DNA from 4 places in the Blautia massiliensis (ex Durand et al. 2017) genome. Region 4 is predicted to be linked to each of the others. Evidence: predicted binding sites of a transcription regulator. Region 4 holds the regulator's gene; each other region holds the start of a gene.
The links. The regulator Rex, encoded in region 4, represses fermentation and respiration genes when NADH is low (regulators of the CRP and FNR family bind a similar motif). The targets are predictions, from matches to a motif close to ATTGTTAANTANTTAACAAT.
Positions count from the first base shown of each region.

Region 1 (4,960 bases), 1.3 Mb from region 4:
CAAAGGCTCTGGCAGAGAAGGATTACACAATTGCAACCTGGAAATCCTTTGCCGGTGAGCTTCAGGAAGCAGAAGACATTCTTGCAAAAACAGATGCAAGTCAGGCTGAGGTAAATGAAGCACTTGAACATCTTCAGGGAGCAGAGAAAGAGCTTCAGAAGGTAACAGTTACACTTGATAAGACAGCAGCAGCTGTATATACAGGAAAAACAACGACTCTTAAGGCAACAACAAATGACAGCGATGCAGCAGTAACATTTAAGTCCGGCAACACAAAGGTTGCAACAGTAAGCAGCAAGGGTGTTGTGAAAGGCGTAAAAGCCGGAACAGCAGTTATCACAGCAAAGGTCGGAAATGCCACAGCAACCTGCAAGGTAACAGTAAAAGCTTCTACAATTAAATTCGCAAAGGCTTCCGTAACGATCTACAAAGGAAAAACAGCAACTGTAAAAGCAACTGCAACACCATCTGCAGCTGTAAAATACACAAGCAGCAACACAAAGGTTGCAACCGTAAACAGTAAAACAGGTGTTGTAAAAGGAATTAAAGCAGGAACCGTTACGATTACAGCAAAGGCAGGAGCCCTGAAGACAACCTGCAAAGTAGTTGTCAAGAATCCTGCATTCAGTCTTGTAAAATCTTCTGCAACGATCAAAAAAGGTAAAACAACAACCATCAGATCCAAAGCAGCACCTGCAGGCAAGGTTACATATACAAGCAGCAATAAAAAAGTTGCAGCTGTAAACAGCAAGGGTGTTGTAAAGGGAATCAAAAAAGGTAAAGCAACGATCACAGTGAAATGCAACGGAATTACAAAGAAATTTGTGGTAACAGTTAAATAATTTCGCTGTTGAACCGAATGCGAGCACAGATATCCGGGAGCCTCTGCCGCAGACATAGAGCAATGTCTGCGGCAGAGGTCTGCTGATTTCTGAAGAGCAATGTCTGACAGAGGCCGCAAGAAAAGAGGAGAGAGTAAGGAAGCATGGAAAAAGATCTGAAAGATAAAAAGCAGGAGGAAAAAAATACTCCGAAGATACCCTGGACCAAGCTGGTCCCTGTAGCTGCTGTGATTGCGGCGCTTGTGTTTTCAGGCATAAAGGCGAAGGACTCTGATGGAGAGACAGAAGCAGTCGGGCAGGCAGAGACGACCGTAATGTCCGCTTCAGAGCTGGAAAAATATTTCGGGTATGAAAAAGAAAATACTGTTTCTGACAGCACAGCTGAGCAAAACAGTACAACAAAAAAGAAAAGCTTATCTAAAAAAAGTTCAAAAAAAACAGCAGCGAAAAAAAGCTCCGGTACAAGAAAGGTTTCCGAATCTGCAAAAAGCAATGCCGGCGCCGCAGGACAGGGAACCACGCAGACACCGGTAGCAAGCGTTCCGGCAAATGGATATAAGGACGGTACGTATGAAGGAAGTGGAACCGGATTTGGCGGGACGATCCGCGTGAGAGTAACAATCAGCGGTGGAAAGATTGCAGCTATAGATATTCTGGAGGCATCTGGAGAAACCGCGTCGTATTTTGCGTCAGCTCAGGGTGTGATCAGCAGGATGATCGCCGGAAATACACCGAATGTAGATGCAGTAAGTGGAGCAACCTATTCCTCCAACGGAATCATCCAGGCAGTTCAGAATGCCCTCTCCCAGGCAGCGGCAGATGGAAACAGCCAGCAGGTCACCCCTATACCTGCGGCAACTGCTTTACCAACTCCGACATCAGCTCCGTCACCTACAAAAAAACCATCTCCTACAAAGGAACCGGAAGATCCGGACAGTCCCAAAAAATATCTGGATGGTAAATATACAGCTTCGGCAAAGGGCTTCAATGGAGACGTGAAAGTAATTGTGACCATCAAGGATGGAGTGATCAAAGCTCTGAAACAGGAAAATACGGACACAAAGCAGTTTTTTGAAAAAGCATGGAGCGTGCTGGAAGAACAGATCATCGGTACAGATTCTGTGGATGATATTGATGCAGTCAGCGGAGCAACCTATTCCTCCAATGGGATTCTGGATGCTGTAAAAAAAGCCCTCAAAGAAGCGGTTAATCCGGAGTATGGAAAGAAACCCACACCAACTCCTACAAAGAAACCGATACCAAAACCAACAGCCACACCGAAACCTACGGCAACGCCGAAACCAACAGCCACACCGAAGCCAACAGAGACGCCGGCAGCAACCCCGACGCCGGTTCCTGAAAAACCCAATGTAACTCCAACACCAGGGACAGATATGCCGGATGCAACACCGGAGCCAACGGAAGCACCGGAACCGGTGGGAAGGTACAGAGATGGAACGTATATAGGCTCGGCTTTTGGATATGGAGGAAAAACATATCTGACAATTACGATCTCAGGAGGCCAGATCGTATCCATTGAGCAGACAAATCAGGATACACCGGAATTTTTTGATCCTGCATGGAGCACGATCTATTCTCAGATCATGGCAAACCAGTCGGCGGATGGGATCGATACTGTCAGCGGAGCCACATATTCCTCCGAAGGGATCCTGGACGCTGCACAAAAGGCCCTTGCCCAGGCAAAGAATTAACCGGGTGAACGTTGGAACAGCTATAAACATCTGAATCTAAGCCAATAATAAGAGGTGAAAGAAACCTCTGGACTTCTTGATTTTTTTGAAGTTCAGAGGTTTTTTGCCAGGTTTCTGAAATTGCTTCTATAAATCGATAAAAAAATAACAGGAATGTATACAGAATAATAGGAAAAATATCAGAAAATATAAGCAGTTTAAATAATTTAAAATGCAAATTAGCGGGGATTAATCTGAGAAATACAATAAAAATTTTATTGCACAGGGCAATGTTTTATGTTATGTTTGAATGTGTGTAATTAAAGTTGTTATTAAAATGACAAACAACGCTGAAAGGAGAACAAATATGAGCAGTAAAATTACGATCATCGGGGCAGGAAGTGTAGGAGCAACTATCGCTTATACCTTATCACAGAGGAGTATTGCATCAGAGATCGTTCTGATCGATATTAACAAAGATAAGGCTGAAGGTGAGGTTATGGATATTGAGCAGGGAACCAGTTTCCGTGAGCCGATCTCCATCGTGGCAGGAGATTACCCGGATGCTGCAGATTCTGACATTGTGATCATCACTTCCGGTATTGCCAGAAAACCGGGACAGACTCGCATCGAGCTGACACAGACCAACGTCAACATTATGAAGAGTATTACTCCGGAGATCGTAAAGGTGGCTCCCAAAGCGCTTTATATTATCGTAAGTAATCCATGTGATATTATGACTTATGCATTTGCAAAGCTTTCCGGACTGCCGGAAAATCAGATCCTTGGTTCCGGAACCGCCCTGGATACGGCCCGTCTCCGCTGCAGACTTTCTCAGCACTACGGTGTATCTGAGAAAAACATCCACGCCTATGTATTCGGAGAGCATGGAGATACTTCCTTTGTACCGTGGTCCAGAGCCTTTGTTGCAGGTGCGACCCTTGATGAGTTTGACAAGATCGTTCATGAGGATCAGAAAGATCTGCAGCCACTTGACAGAGAAGAGGTTCTGGAGTATGTTCATACTTCAGGATCAACTGTGATCGCCAAGAAGGGTGCTACATTTTATGCGGTAGCCGTATCTGTTTGCAGACTTTGCTCGCTTCTTCTTGCAGCATCTGATACAATAGTCAGTGTATCAACCATGCTTCACGGAGAGTACGGTGTTGAAGACGTATGTCTTAGCACCATGGCTTCTATCGGACCGGAAGGTGTAAAACGTATCGTTCGTGTTCCGCTGACCGAGGAGGAGACAGAGAAGCTTCATGCAAGCGCCAATGCTCTGAAGGACGTGATCGCACAGATTGATCTTTGATAAATGTCAGAAGCTGTGTAAAGAGGAAAAAGCAGCCTCAGGCAAATTTGAAACAACGGGAGAAAGATAAAAATGGATATTATTCAGGTAATTACCAGAGAATTGAACGTTGAGAAATGGCAGGTCGAGGCAGCGGTTAAGCTGATCGATGAAGGCTGCACCATTCCTTTTATTTCCAGATACCGTAAGGAAGCAACCGGTACACTGAACGACGAACAGCTTCGTAATCTTAATGAGAGACTTACCTATTTAAGAAATCTTGAGGATAAAAAGGCCCAGGTTCTGGGCAGCATCGAGGAGCAGGGCAAGCTGACTCCGGAGCTGAAGAAACAGATCGAGGCAGCGCAGACACTCGTTGTGGTAGAGGATCTTTACCGTCCGTACCGCCCGAAGCGCCGTACACGTGCCATCATCGCCAGGGAAAAAGGTCTGGGACCTCTGGCTGACATCATCCTTCTCCAGATGACGAAGAAACCTCTTGAAGAAGAGGCAAAAGCATTTCTTTCTGAGGAAAAAGAAGTCAAAACTGTGGAAGAGGCCATCAGCGGTGCCAGAGATATCATTGCAGAACATATTTCTGATGAAGCAGATTATCGTATCAGTATCCGTAAGAGAACAATGGATAAGGGAACTATATGTTCCACCGCAAGAGATGAGAAGGAGCAGTCTGTATACGAGATGTATTATGACTTTGAGGAGCCGGTGAAAAAGCTTGCAGGTCATCGTGTCCTTGCTCTGAACCGTGGTGAGAAAGAGAAATTCCTTACTGTGAAGATCCTTGCACCTGAGGAAGAGATCATCCGTTATCTTGAAAAACAGGTGATCGTCCGCGATAATCCATACACTGTACCTGTTCTGAAAGAAGCCATTGAGGACAGCTATAAACGTCTCATCGGACCGGCTATTGAGCGTGAGATCCGAAGCGCCCTTACAGAGGCAGCAGAGGACGGTGCCATCCATGTCTTTGGCAAAAATCTGGAGCAGCTTCTCATGCAGCCTCCAATTGCAGGACAGGTAGTTCTTGGCTGGGACCCTGCCTTCCGTACCGGATGCAAGCTGGCAGTGGCAGATCCTACCGGAAAGGTTCTGGATACCACAGTTATTTATCCCAC
Region 1 is NZ_CP146725.1:2,526,993-2,531,952, forward strand. Features, by position in the region: gene V9W66_RS11975 (penicillin-binding Tp47 domain C-containing protein) at 1-842, shown strand, start outside; gene V9W66_RS11980 (FMN-binding protein) at 986-2,554, shown strand; gene V9W66_RS11985 (L-lactate dehydrogenase) at 2,901-3,848, shown strand; gene V9W66_RS11990 (Tex family protein) at 3,921-4,960, shown strand, end outside.
Region 1: V9W66_RS11985 (L-lactate dehydrogenase) is a predicted target of Rex. The motif match lies at 2,859-2,878, and genes of this name have one in related genera.

Region 2 (4,960 bases), 940 kb from region 4:
TTTGCAGAAAGGCGGACACCGATAATTACGATGAAGGTGCTTCCCACATCTGATGCAGAATGAATGGCATCCGAGATCATCGCACCTGAATGTGCCACAATACCTGCGATCAGTTTAAATACAGATAATAAAAGGTTTACCAGAATACTAATCCCGGATACCTTCATTGCTGTCTGCTGTTCCCATGAAGCTGTTTTTTCTGTATCATGTATAATTGTTTTGTTTTCTGTGTGTTCCATAAACAGGACCTCCTTTTAAATATATGATCAGGTTCTTCTTATGGCACAACATTTTCCGTGAAAAAACCGGCGGTTCCTTCACTACTCGCTGCAGTGCGATTTTTCGCCGGTGTTCTTTCTTTTCTGTATAGGGATATCCCAGCTTCTACCTTCTGTTCCATCCATATTTTGCAGTAAAAAGACATACCTGCGAAACATACACTGTCCCGCAGATATGTCTGAAAGCAAAGTCACATTCTGCTTCACCTCATATTCCGTGAATGCAGGTTCTTTGCAATTACGTTTAAATCCATATCCGCTGCCGCTTCCTGCGGCCCGGCCCCATGCCTTCGATAAATATTTTCGATTCCGAAAAGCATCGCCTGCTCAGTTTGTACTGTTGATCTCGCATCCTGTTCGAATGTAATGCAGTGCAAAGAGAATTTTTGCAGTCTTACGGGTCTCCCGCTTAACTTCTCAGAAAGGATACACCATGAACCTTATGTTAGTCAAGCCAAAGTTTTTTATTTTACAGGTAGATATCTTCAACTTTCTGTTTATTCCATGTCTGGAAACATGCTTCGCACTGCACAGTTCTATATCAAATAACAGATCCTCCGTTGTTTGTCAAAAAACCGGGAGCGGATAAATCCGCTCCCGGTTAAGTCTACGGTCTGTATTCAGTTGGAATGACTGATTATGCCTGCGGGCCGGCTGCAACGAGTGCTTTACCAGCTGCATTTCCTTCATATTTAGCAAAGTTCTTAACGAATCTTGCAGCAAGATCTTTAGCCTTTGTCTCCCACTCTGCAGCATCTGCATATGTGTCACGTGGGTCAAGGATTGCAGGATCTACGCCCGGAAGCTCTGTCGGAACCTCGAAGTTGAAGAATGGGATCTTCTTTGTCGGAGCTTTAAGGATAGATCCGTCAAGGATAGCATCGATGATACCACGAGTATCTTTGATGGAGATACGTTTTCCAGTTCCATTCCATCCTGTGTTAACGAGGTATGCTTTCGCACCGCTCTTCTCCATTCTCTTAACGAGCTCCTCAGCATATTTTGTCGGATGAAGCTCAAGGAATGCCTGTCCAAAGCATGCGGAGAATGTAGGAGTAGGCTCTGTGATTCCACGCTCTGTACCAGCAAGTTTAGCTGTGAATCCGGAAAGGAAGTAGTACTGTGTCTGCTCCGGTGTCAGGACAGATACTGGAGGAAGTACGCCGAATGCATCTGCAGACAGGAAGATAACCTCTTTCGCTGCCGGTGCAGAAGATACAGGGCGAACAATGTTCTTGATGTGGTTGATCGGGTAAGAAACACGTGTGTTCTCTGTTACGCTCTTGTCAGCGAAGTCGATCTTGCCCTCAGCATCAAGTGTTACGTTCTCAAGAAGAGCGTTTCTCTTGATCGCATTGTAGATGTCCGGCTCAGACTCTTTGTCAAGGTTGATAACCTTGGCGTAGCATCCACCCTCGAAGTTGAATACTCCGTTGTCATCCCAGCCATGCTCGTCATCACCGATCAGAAGACGCTTAGGATCTGTGGAAAGTGTTGTCTTACCTGTTCCGGAAAGACCGAAGAAGATTGCTGTATTCTCTCCGTTAAGGTCTGTGTTTGCAGAGCAGTGCATGGAAGCGATGCCCTTCAGCGGCAGATAGTAGTTCATCATGGAGAACATACCTTTCTTCATCTCTCCGCCGTACCATGTATTAACGATAACCTGCTCACGACTTGTAATGTTGAACATTACAGCTGTCTCAGAGTTCAGTCCTAATTCTTTGTAGTTCTCAACTTTAGCCTTGGATGCGTTGTAAACAACGAAATCCGGTTCAAAGTTCTCAAGCTCCTCAGCTGTCGGCTGAATGAACATGTTTGTTACGAAGTGTGCCTGCCATGCAACCTCAACGATGAAACGGATAGCCATACGTGTGTCTTTGTTAGCTCCGCAGAATGCATCTACTACGAAAAGTTTCTTGTTGGAAAGCTCCTTCTTGGCAAGATCTTTAACTGCATTCCATGCTTCCTGAGTTGCCGGATGGTTATCGTTCTTGTACTCATCGGATGTCCACCAAACTGTGTCTTTGGAGTTCTCATCCATAACGATATATTTGTCTTTAGGGGAACGTCCTGTGTAGATACCTGTCATTACATTGACAGCACCAAGCTCACTGACCTTACCCTTCTCAAATCCTTCAAGCTCCGGTTTGGTCTCTTCCTCAAATAATGTCTCGTAGGAAGGATTGTACACGATCTCAGTTGTTCCGGTAATACCATACTTTGTTAAATCGATTTTTGCCATCTTAACATTTACCTCTCTTCTTTAATAGTAATTATGATAGCCACCTACTATTGCAGGTTTTCGTCATCCTGCCACAGGAATGGAATTATTGGACATTCCTATTTCCTTACCCACAATTATACATAAATTGTACGTAAAAGCAACCAAAAAAATTCATTTTCCGCAAAAAAATGATAAATCTTTAACAGTGGCGTTTTAGTACTGTCAGATTTTATTTCATCTACGCTTGACTTTTTCAGAATAATGGCTACAATATATCTGATTATAGTTATTATATATATTTATAATAATAACTATACTATTTTAATATATAGAAAGAAGTGATTTCTGTGTCAGATATTCCGGTTAAACGTAATCATATGAAAATCCCCTGGCACAACTACGTAAGCGCCAGGAACAGCCAGCCCATCACCGAGGCTTCTCTTTCCGAAAAAGCTTCCCTGATCGGCCGTACAGGCATGATGCTTCTCTCCTGTGGGACCGGTGCCTGGCGGGTACGGAGTTCCATGAATACATTGTCAGAAGCACTTGGTATCACCTGTTCCGCAGATATCGGACTGATGTCTGTAAGCTACACCTGCTTTGACGGTGAGAGCAGTTTTTCCCATGCACTTAGTCTGACTACCACCGGCGTAAATACTTCCAGACTGAACAGGCTGGAACATTTTGTCAGTGATTTTCCTGCGGAGGGTATCCATATGAGCGGTGAAGCACTGCACAGTCAGTTAGATGAGATCGAGCGGATCCACGGGCTTTATTCCCCTGCAGCCCTGGGACTGGCTTCTGCACTGGCCTGTGGTGCATTTACTTTTCTTCTGGGCGGTGGCCCGCTGGAAATGATCCTGGCTTTTGCAGGCGCAGGCATCGGAAACGCCATCCGCTGCAAGCTTGGCAAGCATCATTTTACTCTGTTTATGTGCATTGCAGTTTCTGTTTCCTCAGCCTGTCTTGTATATGCAGGCTTCCTGAAGCTGGCAGAGCTTCTGTTCCACATTTCCGTCCAGCATGAGGCCGGATACATCTGTTCCATGCTGTTTATCATTCCGGGCTTTCCGTTTATCACAAGCGGGATCGACCTTGCCAAGCTGGATATGCGTTCCGGTCTGGAACGACTGGCCTACGCCATTATTGTTGTAATGGTGGCTGCTGTCTCTGCCTGGCTGATGGCACTGCTTCTTCATCTGAGGCCTGTGGATTTCCTGCCTCTGAATCTTTCGGCAGCTCAGAGGATCCTGTTCCGGCTTCTGGCAAGCTTCTGCGGGGTATTCGGTTTTTCAGTCATGTTCAACAGTCCTTTCCGACTTGCCGCAGCTGCCGCTTTCATTGGTGCACTGTCCAACACCTTCCGGCTGGAGCTTGTTGATCTTGCCGGTTTCCCACCTGCCGCCGCAGCTTTTCTCGGAGCACTGTCAGCCGGACTTCTGGCTTCCCTCATCAAAACAAAAGTGGGATATCCCAGGATTTCCATTACCGTACCATCCATTGTGATCATGGTTCCCGGGCTTTATCTCTACCGGGCGATCTACAATCTGGGTATCATGTCCCTGAATGTTTCCGCCTCCTGGTTTGCAGCTGCGATCCTGATCATCGTTGCTCTTCCTCTGGGCCTTATTTTCGCCAGGATTCTTACAGACAAAATGTTCCGCTACTGCACCTGACGGGCATACAAAAAGGACTGCTTTCTGTAGCTTCCGGTCATTAGCTATCCTTCTGACAACCGGAGCAATACAAAAGCAGTCCTTTTTTGTACACTCTATTTCATTACGATCTCATCAGCGATCCCGATCATTTTTTCCAGGCGGTCCGCAAATTTATGGATGGGTAGAAAAACGCCCAGTCCGTCATAACGTTTGCCACCATCCTCCACAGAATCCTGCCCATAATACACAAAAGCTCTTGGAAGCTTCTTCTGAATTGCCATCATGATATCCCATACAGCCGCATAGGCCTGTGCCTCCGTTTCCTTTTCCTTTACGCTGTCCGGAAGCTCATACACCAGCAGCACACCGATATGTTCGCCCATTTTGTACTCTTCTACTTCCATGGTAGATTCATGATAGGCATGTCGTTTCCGGTAGCCATACGCCAGATACATCTTTACACCAGGTTTCTCCCTGTATATCCTGCGAAATCGGTCGTAATCCCTGTCACTTACATGGATTCCCTTTTCCCGCAGAAAATTTCCTTTTTCATCTGTGAGAAATACCGGATTCTCCTGTCCATCTGCATTGAACCTGAACGGTGCCAGAAAAGAATTTCGCAGAAGATCAAACATACTGTTCTGGCAGATCGCCATAAGGAGAGCAGTCAAATCACGGTTTTTATATGCGTCCAGCAATGCATAGGCGAATTTTTCCGGAGGAAGATATCCGCATTCTATGTCTGTATCCGCATCCATGGATTCATAGAAGGTCTCCGTCAGCCGTCTGCACGCCTCCGG
Region 2 is NZ_CP146725.1:2,894,968-2,899,927, reverse strand. Features, by position in the region: gene V9W66_RS13525 (cation diffusion facilitator family transporter) at 1-239, opposite strand, end outside; NiCo riboswitch at 439-619, opposite strand; gene pckA (phosphoenolpyruvate carboxykinase (ATP)) at 916-2,520, opposite strand; gene V9W66_RS13515 (threonine/serine ThrE exporter family protein) at 2,880-4,178, shown strand; gene V9W66_RS13510 (DUF4866 domain-containing protein) at 4,274-4,960, opposite strand, start outside.
Region 2: pckA (phosphoenolpyruvate carboxykinase (ATP)) is a predicted target of Rex. The motif match lies at 2,690-2,709, and genes of this name have one in related genera.

Region 3 (4,960 bases), 960 kb from region 4:
TGTTAGCGCCGTAGCAGTTAACCTTTGCACGAAGTCCCTCAGAATAGGATTTACGGAATACTTCCTTAACCTCGTTCTTATATGGATCATACTCTGTCTCTACATATGTAAAGCCGTTGATACGGGAGATGATCTGAGCAGCATCTTTTCCAAGACCGTTCAGGATAACACGAAGAGGTTTTTTACGAACTTTGTTTGCTTTCTCAGCGATACCGATAGCACCCTCAGCTGCTGCGAAAGACTCATGTCCTGCAAGGAAACAGAAGCAGTCTGTCTCTTCCTCAAGGAGCATCTTTCCAAGGTTTCCATGTCCAAGACCTACTTTACGTGTGTCTGCAACGGATCCCGGGATACAGAAAGCCTGAAGGCCTTCTCCGATAGCTGCAGCTGCATCAGCGGCTCTTCTGCAGCCTTTTTTGATCGCGATAGCTGCACCTACTGTGTAAGCCCAGCAAGCGTTCTCGAAGCAGATCGGCTGAATGCCTTTGATCTGATCGTAAACGTTCAGTCCTGCGTCTTTAGTGATTTTCTCAGCTTCTTCGATAGAAGCGATTCCATAGCTGTTTAAAACAGAATTGATCTTGTCAATTCGTCTCTCATATGATTCAAATAAAGCCATTTCCTGTAACCTCCTGATATTTTTACCTTACGAAGTGTAATTACTCTTTTCTTGGGTCGATGATCTTAACAGCATCTGCAACACGGCCGTACTGACCTTTTGCTTTCTCCCATGCTGTGTTCGGGTCATCACCTTTCTTAATGAAGTCAGTCATTTTTCCAAGGCTTACGAACTGATATCCGATGATCTCATCGTTCTCATCAAGAGCGATACCTGTAACATAACCCTCAGCCATCTCAAGGTAACGAGGTCCTTTTTTCAGAGTTCCATACATTGTACCAACCTGAGAACGAAGTCCTTTTCCAAGGTCCTCAAGACCAGCGCCTACTGCAAGTCCGTCCTCGGAGAATGCAGACTGGGAACGTCCGTAAACGATCTGAAGGAAAAGCTCTCTCATAGCTGTATTGATTGCATCACATACAAGGTCTGTGTTCAGTGCCTCCATAACGGTAAGTCCTGGAAGGATCTCAGAAGCCATAGCTGCAGAATGAGTCATTCCTGAACATCCGATCGTCTCAACAAGTGCCTCCTGGATGATTCCCTCTTTAACGTTAAGGGAAAGCTTGCAAGCACCCTGCTGCGGAGCACACCAGCCAACACCGTGTGTAAATCCGGAGATATCCTTTACTTCTTTTGCCTGAACCCATTTTGCTTCTTCCGGGATCGGAGCGGCACCATGATGTACGCCCTGTGCCACTGGACACATTTCTTCTACTTCGCGTGAATAAATCATTTTAAAACTCCTTTCAAGTATAGATTGACCGATGTTATTGAGAAAAAAAGTTCGATAACACCCTACGGCTATTTTCTCACAAAACCGTTGTTTCGTCCAGTCATATTTGATAAAATTTTGCCATAAAACGCATAATATTGGCAGTTATTCCGGCTGTATTGCATGCCTAACTGTCAAATATTTCTGGCAACTACTGTATGTATGTGATAATATATTAGCAAGTTTAACTCTGGAGGTATATTTTTCATGAATGCATCTGTGGATTCTGTTTTTCCAGAAAAATACCGCATTCTCAGCGGAAGCGCTCTGAAGATGATCGCGGTCATCACCATGCTGATCGATCATATCGGAGCTGTGCTGCTCAGTATGTATCAGCCCGCACAGAAAATCCTGTTTACGCTTTTCGGCAGAGAATATAATGTATATCTTATTTTCCGCGATATCGGAAGAGCTGCTTTTCCCATCTTCTGTTTTCTCCTGCTGGAAGGCTTCCGGCATACGCGGAGCCGGTTCCTCTATGGAAGAAATCTCCTTCTTTTTGCGCTGCTCTCAGAAATTCCGTGGAATCTGATGTTTACAAATACGCTGCGTTACGAAAGACAAAATGTGTTTTTCACGCTTTTCCTCGGATATCTGGCCTTTTGTGCCATCGAATATTTCCAGACCAGACCTTCGATGCAGCTTTTCTGCATCCTGGGACTGCTTGTTGTTTCCATTTTTCTGAAAGCAGACTATGGATGGCGGGGGTATATCTTCCTGCTGATCATGTACTATATGCGAAACGATAAGCCAGGCCAGGCAATCCTCGGAAGCTGCTGGCTTTACTATGAATGGAGAGCCTCCTTTGCCTTTCTGTCCATTAACCTGTACAATGGAAAAAGAGGCTTCATCCGCGGAAAATCAGCAAAATATTTCTTTTACTGGTTTTACCCAGTCCATATTATAGGACTGGTCATACTTCGACAGCTTTTGTTTTTATCTTGATCCCGCCCGCTCCCGGTCGGTTCATCCTTCCACGCCCAATACTGTTGCATCCATCACCCCATCAAAAAAAGCTGCACTCTCTCAAAAGTGCAGCCTAAATGCGTATCCAGAAGAATCTGTTTCTTATTTTTTCTTTACGATCTCTTTTGAATTTTTATAAATGGAATCTGCAGGAACACATCCACGTACCGGTGACAGCGGGTAGATATTAGAATTCCGTCCGATCACAGTACCGGGATTCAGCACAGAACCGCATCCGACTTCAACATGATCTCCGAGCATCGCTCCGAATTTCTTAAGACCGGTTTCGATCTTTTCATCCCCGTCTTTTACGACAACCAGCTTCTTGTCTGATTTTACGTTGGAACAGATCGATCCGGCACCCATGTGGGACTTATATCCCAGCACAGCATCTCCAACATAATTATAATGAGGAACCTGAACCTTGTTAAACAGCACTGCATTCTTAAGCTCTGTGGAATTTCCCACAACTGCTCCCTCACCAACGATAGCCTTACCGCGGATAAATGCACAGTGGCGCACCTCGGCGTCTCTGCCAATGATAGCCGGTCCGGTGATACTTGCAGTCGGCGCAACTGTAGCAGATCTTGCGATCCATACATTTTCGCCCTTCTCCTCATATTCAGAAGGATCCAGTGTTTTTCCCAGCTTAATAATGAAATCTCCGATCTCCGGAAGAACCTCCCACGGATAGGTTTTTCCCTCAAAAAGCTCTGCTGCAATGGTCTCATTCAGATCCAGCATATTGCTGATAGTAAAATCTTTCATCATGATGATCTCTTTCCTCCCTGTCCGGAAGCTCGCTCCGGCTTCCTGTAGTTTACAGCGGCCGCATCAAAAAACTGCCGCAGGTTATACTGATAATTGCTTGCCTCCACCTGCCGGGTACGTACCCGCACAAAATGCTCCAGCTTGTCCATATATTCCTGTTCCGTGATGCTGCCCTCTGCCACATAGGTGAGCCCCTTTTCCCAGCTTGCCGTAAGCTCCGGGTTCAGAAGCTGCCGGATAGAACAATTTACCACATCAAAGATCATTTCCCCAAGCAGCGTTGGAGTGATCACCTGGGTCTTTTTGTTCAGTGCCAGATATCTGATGTTAAAAAGCTTCTTCAGGATCTCGGCACGGGTAGCACTGGTGCCGATCCCGCTTCCCTTGATCTGGGCTCGAAGCTCCTCATCCTCGATCAGCTGTCCTGCATTTTCCATGGCAAGGATCATGGAACCGGAATTGTATCGTTTGGGCGGTGAAGTCTCACCCTCCTTGATACTCAAACCGTTCACAGGAAGTATATCACCCTTTTTCAGCTTCTGCAACGCCTCCAGGAGCACAGTATCACAGGAAACCTCGTCTTCCTCTCCATTTCCGTTTTTCTCACTGTCTGAAGCCCTTTTCCGCGAAAAAGAATTGGTGGCGATCTTCAGATAGCCTTCTTCTTTGAGAACCTTAAAGGATGAAAAGAATGCCTCGCCGTCCAGCTTCGTCACAAGACTCACCTTCTGATAAACGGCCGGCGGATAAAAAATACACAAAAATCTCCGTACAATAGTCTCGTACACACGCTGCGCAGTAAGAGACACGCTTCCCAGCGCATTCAATCCCTGACCGGTAGGAATGATCGCATAATGGTCTGTGATCTGCTTGTCATTCACATATCTGGTCTTTGCAATGCTTTTCCAGGATTCCATCCCCAAAACCTCTGCCGCCGCAGCACCGGCCTGCTGATAATTTCGAAGACCGGATATATTCTTGTATATCTCCTTGGCCACTGCCGTGGAAAGAACTCTGGCATCCGTTCTCGGATAAGTCACCAGCTTCTTCTCATAAAGTTCCTGTACGATCCGGAGTGTCTCGTCCGGACTGATCTTAAACAGCTTTGAGCACACATTCTGAAGCTCCGCCAGGTTAAAAAGAAGCGGCGGATTTTTGTTTTCTTTTTTTCGTTCCACCTTTTCCACAATACAGGAAAGGGGCTGGTTCACCATCAGCTGATCGATCAGCATCTGTGCATGCTCTTTTTTCCTGAAGCCGTTTTCTTTATAAAGATACGGGGACTGGAAATACCGGCTGCCTTCCACAGCTCTCCATTCACCGTCAAAATTTTCACCTGCAAGTCCAATGCTGCCAAGGACACGGTAAAACGGTGTCTTCACAAAGACACGGATCTCCCGTTCTCTCCGCACCACCATGCCAAGAACACAAGTCATCACACGCCCAACTGCAATGGCCTGATATTTGGAATGGAGATAATTGGTGACACTGCTTCCGTAGCGCAAGGTCAGAACTCTGGAAAAATTGATTCCCATAAGATAATCTTCCTTTGCGCGGAGATACGCAGATGCTGCCAGATTATCATACTCCGAGATATCCTTCGCTTCACGGATCCCTCTTAAGATTTCTTCCTCTGTCTGGGAATCGATCCACACACGTTTCTGGACTTTCCCCTTTACTCCTGCCATCTGGGCTACCAGACGGTAGATATATTCACCCTCACGTCCGGAGTCGGTACACACATAAATGGTATCCACATCCGGCCGGTTCAGCAGTCCTTTTACGATCTCGAACTGCTTTTTGACCCCGGGGATCACTTCATATTTAAATTC
Region 3 is NZ_CP146725.1:715,566-720,525, forward strand. Features, by position in the region: gene V9W66_RS03545 (GGGtGRT protein) at 1-619, opposite strand, end outside; gene V9W66_RS03550 (iron-sulfur cluster assembly scaffold protein) at 660-1,352, opposite strand; gene V9W66_RS03555 (TraX family protein) at 1,599-2,336, shown strand; gene V9W66_RS03560 (UDP-N-acetylglucosamine pyrophosphorylase) at 2,460-3,128, opposite strand; gene V9W66_RS03565 (DNA topoisomerase) at 3,125-4,960, opposite strand, start outside.
Region 3: V9W66_RS03550 (iron-sulfur cluster assembly scaffold protein) is a predicted target of Rex. The motif match lies at 1,555-1,574, and genes of this name have one in related genera.

Region 4 (4,960 bases):
CTCCTTGAAAACATCCTCTCCGGTAAAGAGAAATGCGGCAAGCATATTTCGGATCTCGGTCTCTGTGAGAGTCGGATAAGTATCGGAGATCTCCTGGAAAATTGTCTTGTCCATATGCAGAACATGATGTTCCTGATCGTAATAACCGATCTGCACCTTGGAACCAAGGGAAAATTTGCCGGCATCTGCCTCAATAAGACCGTTGATGATCTTCAGCATGGTGGTCTTTCCGGTTCCGTTGTTTCCGATCAGTGCCACACGCTCGCCGCGTTTGATATCAAAGGAGATATCGGAGAACAGGGTCTGTCCCGGAAAAGCCTTGGAAAGCGCTTCCACGTGGAGCACATCGTTTCCGCTTAACACCCGTGGTTCCAGCGAGATACGCATCCGGTCCTGGAGCTCAAGAGGCTTTTCGATCCTCTGTACACGGTCCAGCATTTTTTCACGGCTTTCCGCACGCTTGATGGATTTTTCACGGTTAAAGGATTTCAGCTTTGCGATAACGGCTTCCTGATGCTTGATATCCCGCTGCTGATTTAAGTATGCCTTGTACTGTGCGTCACGAAGCTGAGCCTTCTTGAGAGCATAGGCAGAGTAGTTGCCGCTGTATACGCGGGTCTGTCCGGCTTCGATCTCAATGACCTTGGTGACCACCTTATCCAGAAAATAACGGTCATGGGAGACGATAAAAACAGCTCCCGGATAATTCAGAAGATAAGTTTCCAGCCAGGAGATGCTTTCCATATCCAGGTGATTGGTTGGCTCATCCAGAAGCAGGATATCCGGCTTGGAAAGAAGCATCTTGCCCAGCGCCACGCGGGTTTTCTGACCGCCGGAAAGAGTTTCGATCTGCTTGTCATAATCTTCCTCCGTGAAGCCGAGACCCTTTAAGACACCGGTCAGCTCACTTTTGTAAGCGTATCCGTTCTCCAGCTCAAACTGATGGGTCAGGCGGGTATAGGTTTCCATCAGACAGTTCAGCTCATCACCGGTCACCGTGTTCATTTCCTGTTCCATATTGCGGATACGGCGTTCCATATCGATGATGTGCTGCTTGGTGGTAAGAAGCTCCTCGTAGATGGTATGATGTCCGTGGATATCCTGGTACTGGGCAAGATAGCCGATATTTTTATCCCGGGCAAGCACCACGGTACCGGAATCAGCAGAAAGCTCCTGCATGATGATCCGCAGCAGTGTGGTCTTTCCTGCACCGTTGCATCCGATCAGAGCAGCCTTTTCACGGTCTTCAATGTGAAAGGATGCATCATTTAAAATTACTTTTTCGCCAAAGGCCTTGCATATATTCTGACATGATAAAATCATAAAAACTGTCCTCCTGTATAAAGAATCACCCCTGTTTATGTCTGAACAGGGAAAAATCCTCCACCTATTATAACGGAAACTGCCGGGATTTCAAAGAAAAAATCAATTATTAGAAAAAATAAAAAGAAATTTGTACAGAATAGACAACTTTAATTGACAGGAAAATGTCAATTCGTTATAATTAACCTAGTGTAAGGTAAGGAGGAAAACTATCGTGGAGACAAAACAAATCTCGAAAGCGGTGATTAAGCGTCTGCCACGCTATTACCGCTACTTAGGAGAGCTGATGGAAGATAATGTAGAACGTATTTCTTCCAATGAATTAAGTAAGAAGATGCATACCACAGCTTCTCAGATCCGTCAGGATCTTAATAATTTTGGCGGTTTTGGGCAGCAGGGGTATGGCTATAATGTACACTATCTTTATACAGAGATCGGTAAGATCCTGGGACTGGATACCGTTCATCCTATGATCATCCTGGGTGCCGGTAATCTGGGACAGGCACTTGCCAATTATGTGGATTTTGAGAAGCGCGGGTTCAGGCTGGTTGGTATCTTTGACGTAAATCCTGTGCTTGAGGGCATCGCAGTCCGTGGACTTGAGATCCAGATGCTCAGTGAGCTTCCGTTTTTCCTGAGAGAGAATAACGTGGAGATCGCGATCCTGACACTTCCCAAGAATAAAGCCAAGGAAATGGCAGATATTCTGGTGGAGAACGGGATCAAGGCAATCTGGAATTTTGCACATCTTGATCTTGAGACACCGGATGATGTGATCGTAGAGAACGTTCATCTTTCCGAGAGTCTGATGACACTGTCTTATAATCTCAGCAAATACAGGCAGGAACATGTGGATAAGTAAGAATTGTTAAGCTGCCGGAAACGGCAGCTTTCTCTATGACAGAGGGGAGGCAGAAGACAGAATGAAGAAGCTTGTTACCTGCAAAGAAATGAAGGATCTGGACTCCACAACGATCCGCGAGATCGGAGTTCCCTCCGAGGTTCTGATGGAGCGGGCAGCACTGAAGGTGGTAGAGGAAATAGAAAAGTGTCTCCAGAAGGACGAAAGGATCCTGGTAGTCTGCGGAAGCGGAAATAATGGCGGTGACGGTATCGCTGTTGCCAGATTGTTCCATCTGAAGGGGATCCGGGTAGAGTTTTATATGGTCGGAAACAAAGAGAAAATGACCAGAGAGACCGCTCTTCAGTATAAGATCGCTTCCGGTTATCGTGTCCCGGAGGTGAATAACCCGCAGTGGAGTGAATATACTACTATAGTAGATGCCGTGTTTGGGGTAGGCCTGACGCGTCCGATCGAGGGGCATTATGCTGATATCATCCATGAGATGAACAGTGCGAGGGCCAAAAAGATCGCAGTTGACATCCCGTCAGGAGTGAACGGAGATACTGGCCTGGAAATGGGAATTGCCTTCAGCGCCGATCTGACTGTCACATTTGCCTACCGGAAAAGAGGTCTTTGCTTTTATCCGGGAAGACTGTATGCAGGAAGGATCGTTACCGCCGATATCGGGATCTATGAGCAGGAAGCTGTGACTGCATCTGCCGCCTGTCTGGAAAATAAAGATCTGAAGCTGTTTCCGGAACGTGATCCCGGCGGAAACAAGGGTACCTTCGGAAAAGTGCTCTTTGTGACCGGAAGTGAGGGAATGTGCGGAGCCGCTTATTTAAGCGCCAGTGCAGCACTTCGTGCCGGTGTGGGAATGGTAAAGATCCAGACTGTGGAAGCCAACAGGATCCCACTGCAGATACTCCTTCCGGAGGCTATGGTCTGCAGCCGCTTTGATCAGGAATCCAATGAACAGCTTCTATCCTGGTGTGATGTGATCGTGATCGGACCGGGACTTGGAACATCAGTGGCCAGCCGTGAGAGAGAACAGTGGTTTCTCACGGCGGCTGCCCGGGAGAAAAAGCCGCTGATCCTGGATGCGGACGGCCTGAACCTTCTGGCTGCACATCCACAGTGGTATCAGTATCTGGGAGAGCATGTAGTCCTGACACCGCATATCGGAGAAATGAGCCGGCTCAGTGGCAGAACGATCCAGGAGATCCAGCATAAGATCGCAGATACTGCACTGAAATGTGCTGCGGAAACAGGCTCTGTGTGCGTATTGAAGGATGCATGTACGGTGATCGCAGATGAGAAAGGCCAGATGTATCTGAATCTTTCCGGTAATTCCGGAATGGCAACTGCAGGAAGCGGAGATGTGCTTTCCGGTATCCTGGCAGCAGTGTTATGTATGTATCTGAAAACGGAGGAACAGCCTCCCATGGTTTTAAAGGCCGCGTTAGGTGTTTATCTTCACGGACTTTGCGGTGATCTTGCAGCCGCTGAAAAAGGAAAGCGCAGTATGCTGGCAGGAGATATTATAGAATATCTGCCCAAGGCATTAGCTATAGGTGAAGAGGAGTCGGAATTATGAAAAAATACGAGAGAGTAAAAGCACTGGTATCACTGGATGCCATTGCCCACAATTTTGAGGAAATGCATAAAAATGTCAAAGAAGGGACAAAGATCATCGCTGTGATCAAGGCGGACGGTTATGGTCATGGTGCCAGAGCTATTGCCCGTCTGATCCAGGACTATGACTATATCTGGGGATTTGCAACAGCTACTGCAGAGGAGGCACTGGAGCTTCGGCATGCAGGGATCACCAAGCCTGTCCTGATCCTTGGCCTTGTATTTGAGGAATATTATGAGGAGCTTGCAGCCAACGATGTCCGGATCACCATATCGGATCTAAATACAGCGGCAGAATATGCAAAAGCAGGTGCACGCATTGGAAAAAATGTACATATTCATCTGGCTCTGGATACGGGAATGACAAGGATCGGATATGCGGATATTCCGGAAAATGCGGTAAAGATCGAAAAAATCTCAAAAATCCCGAATCTGGTGATCGAGGGAATGTTTACTCATTTTGCCAGGGCGGATGAGACCGACCGTTCTCCTGCACTGGTGCAGCTGGACCGTTATCTCCGTTTTGCAGAACTTCTGGAAAAAAGAGGTGTTCATATTCCGGTACGTCACTGCTCCAACAGTGCAGGTATCATCCGTGTTCCGGAAGCAAATCTCAATGTCGTTCGTGCCGGCATCACCATTTACGGTATTTATCCGTCAGAGGAGGTAGAACGTGATATTGTGAAGCTGACACCTGCAATGGAGCTGAAAAGTCATGTATCCTATGTGAAAAATGTGGAACGTGGAACAGCGGTAAGCTATGGAGGAACGTTTGTTACAGAACGCTTTACCAGAATGGCAACGATCCCCGTAGGTTATGCAGATGGCTATCCGAGACAGCTTTCCAATAAGGGCTGGGTCCTGATCCGGGGCAAAAAAGCTCCGATCCTCGGACGGGTCTGCATGGATCAGTTTATGGTTGATGTCACAGGTATCCCGGAGGTGAAGGCCGGGGACGAGGTCACCCTGATGGGAAGAGATGGAGAGGAATTTATCAGTGTGGAGACACTGGGGGATCTTTCCGGAAGATTTTCCTATGAATTTGTCTGCGGGATCAGTAAACGTGTTCCGAGGGTTTATATCAAAGACGGTAAGGAATGCGGAGAAGAGGAGAGCTTTTTCCAGTAGATCCGTAAATACCCGGATCCGGAAAACGCC
Region 4 is NZ_CP146725.1:3,831,722-3,836,681, forward strand. Features, by position in the region: gene V9W66_RS18095 (ABC-F family ATP-binding cassette domain-containing protein) at 1-1,323, opposite strand, end outside; gene V9W66_RS18100 (redox-sensing transcriptional repressor Rex) at 1,538-2,185, shown strand; gene V9W66_RS18105 (NAD(P)H-hydrate dehydratase) at 2,247-3,764, shown strand; gene alr (alanine racemase) at 3,761-4,930, shown strand.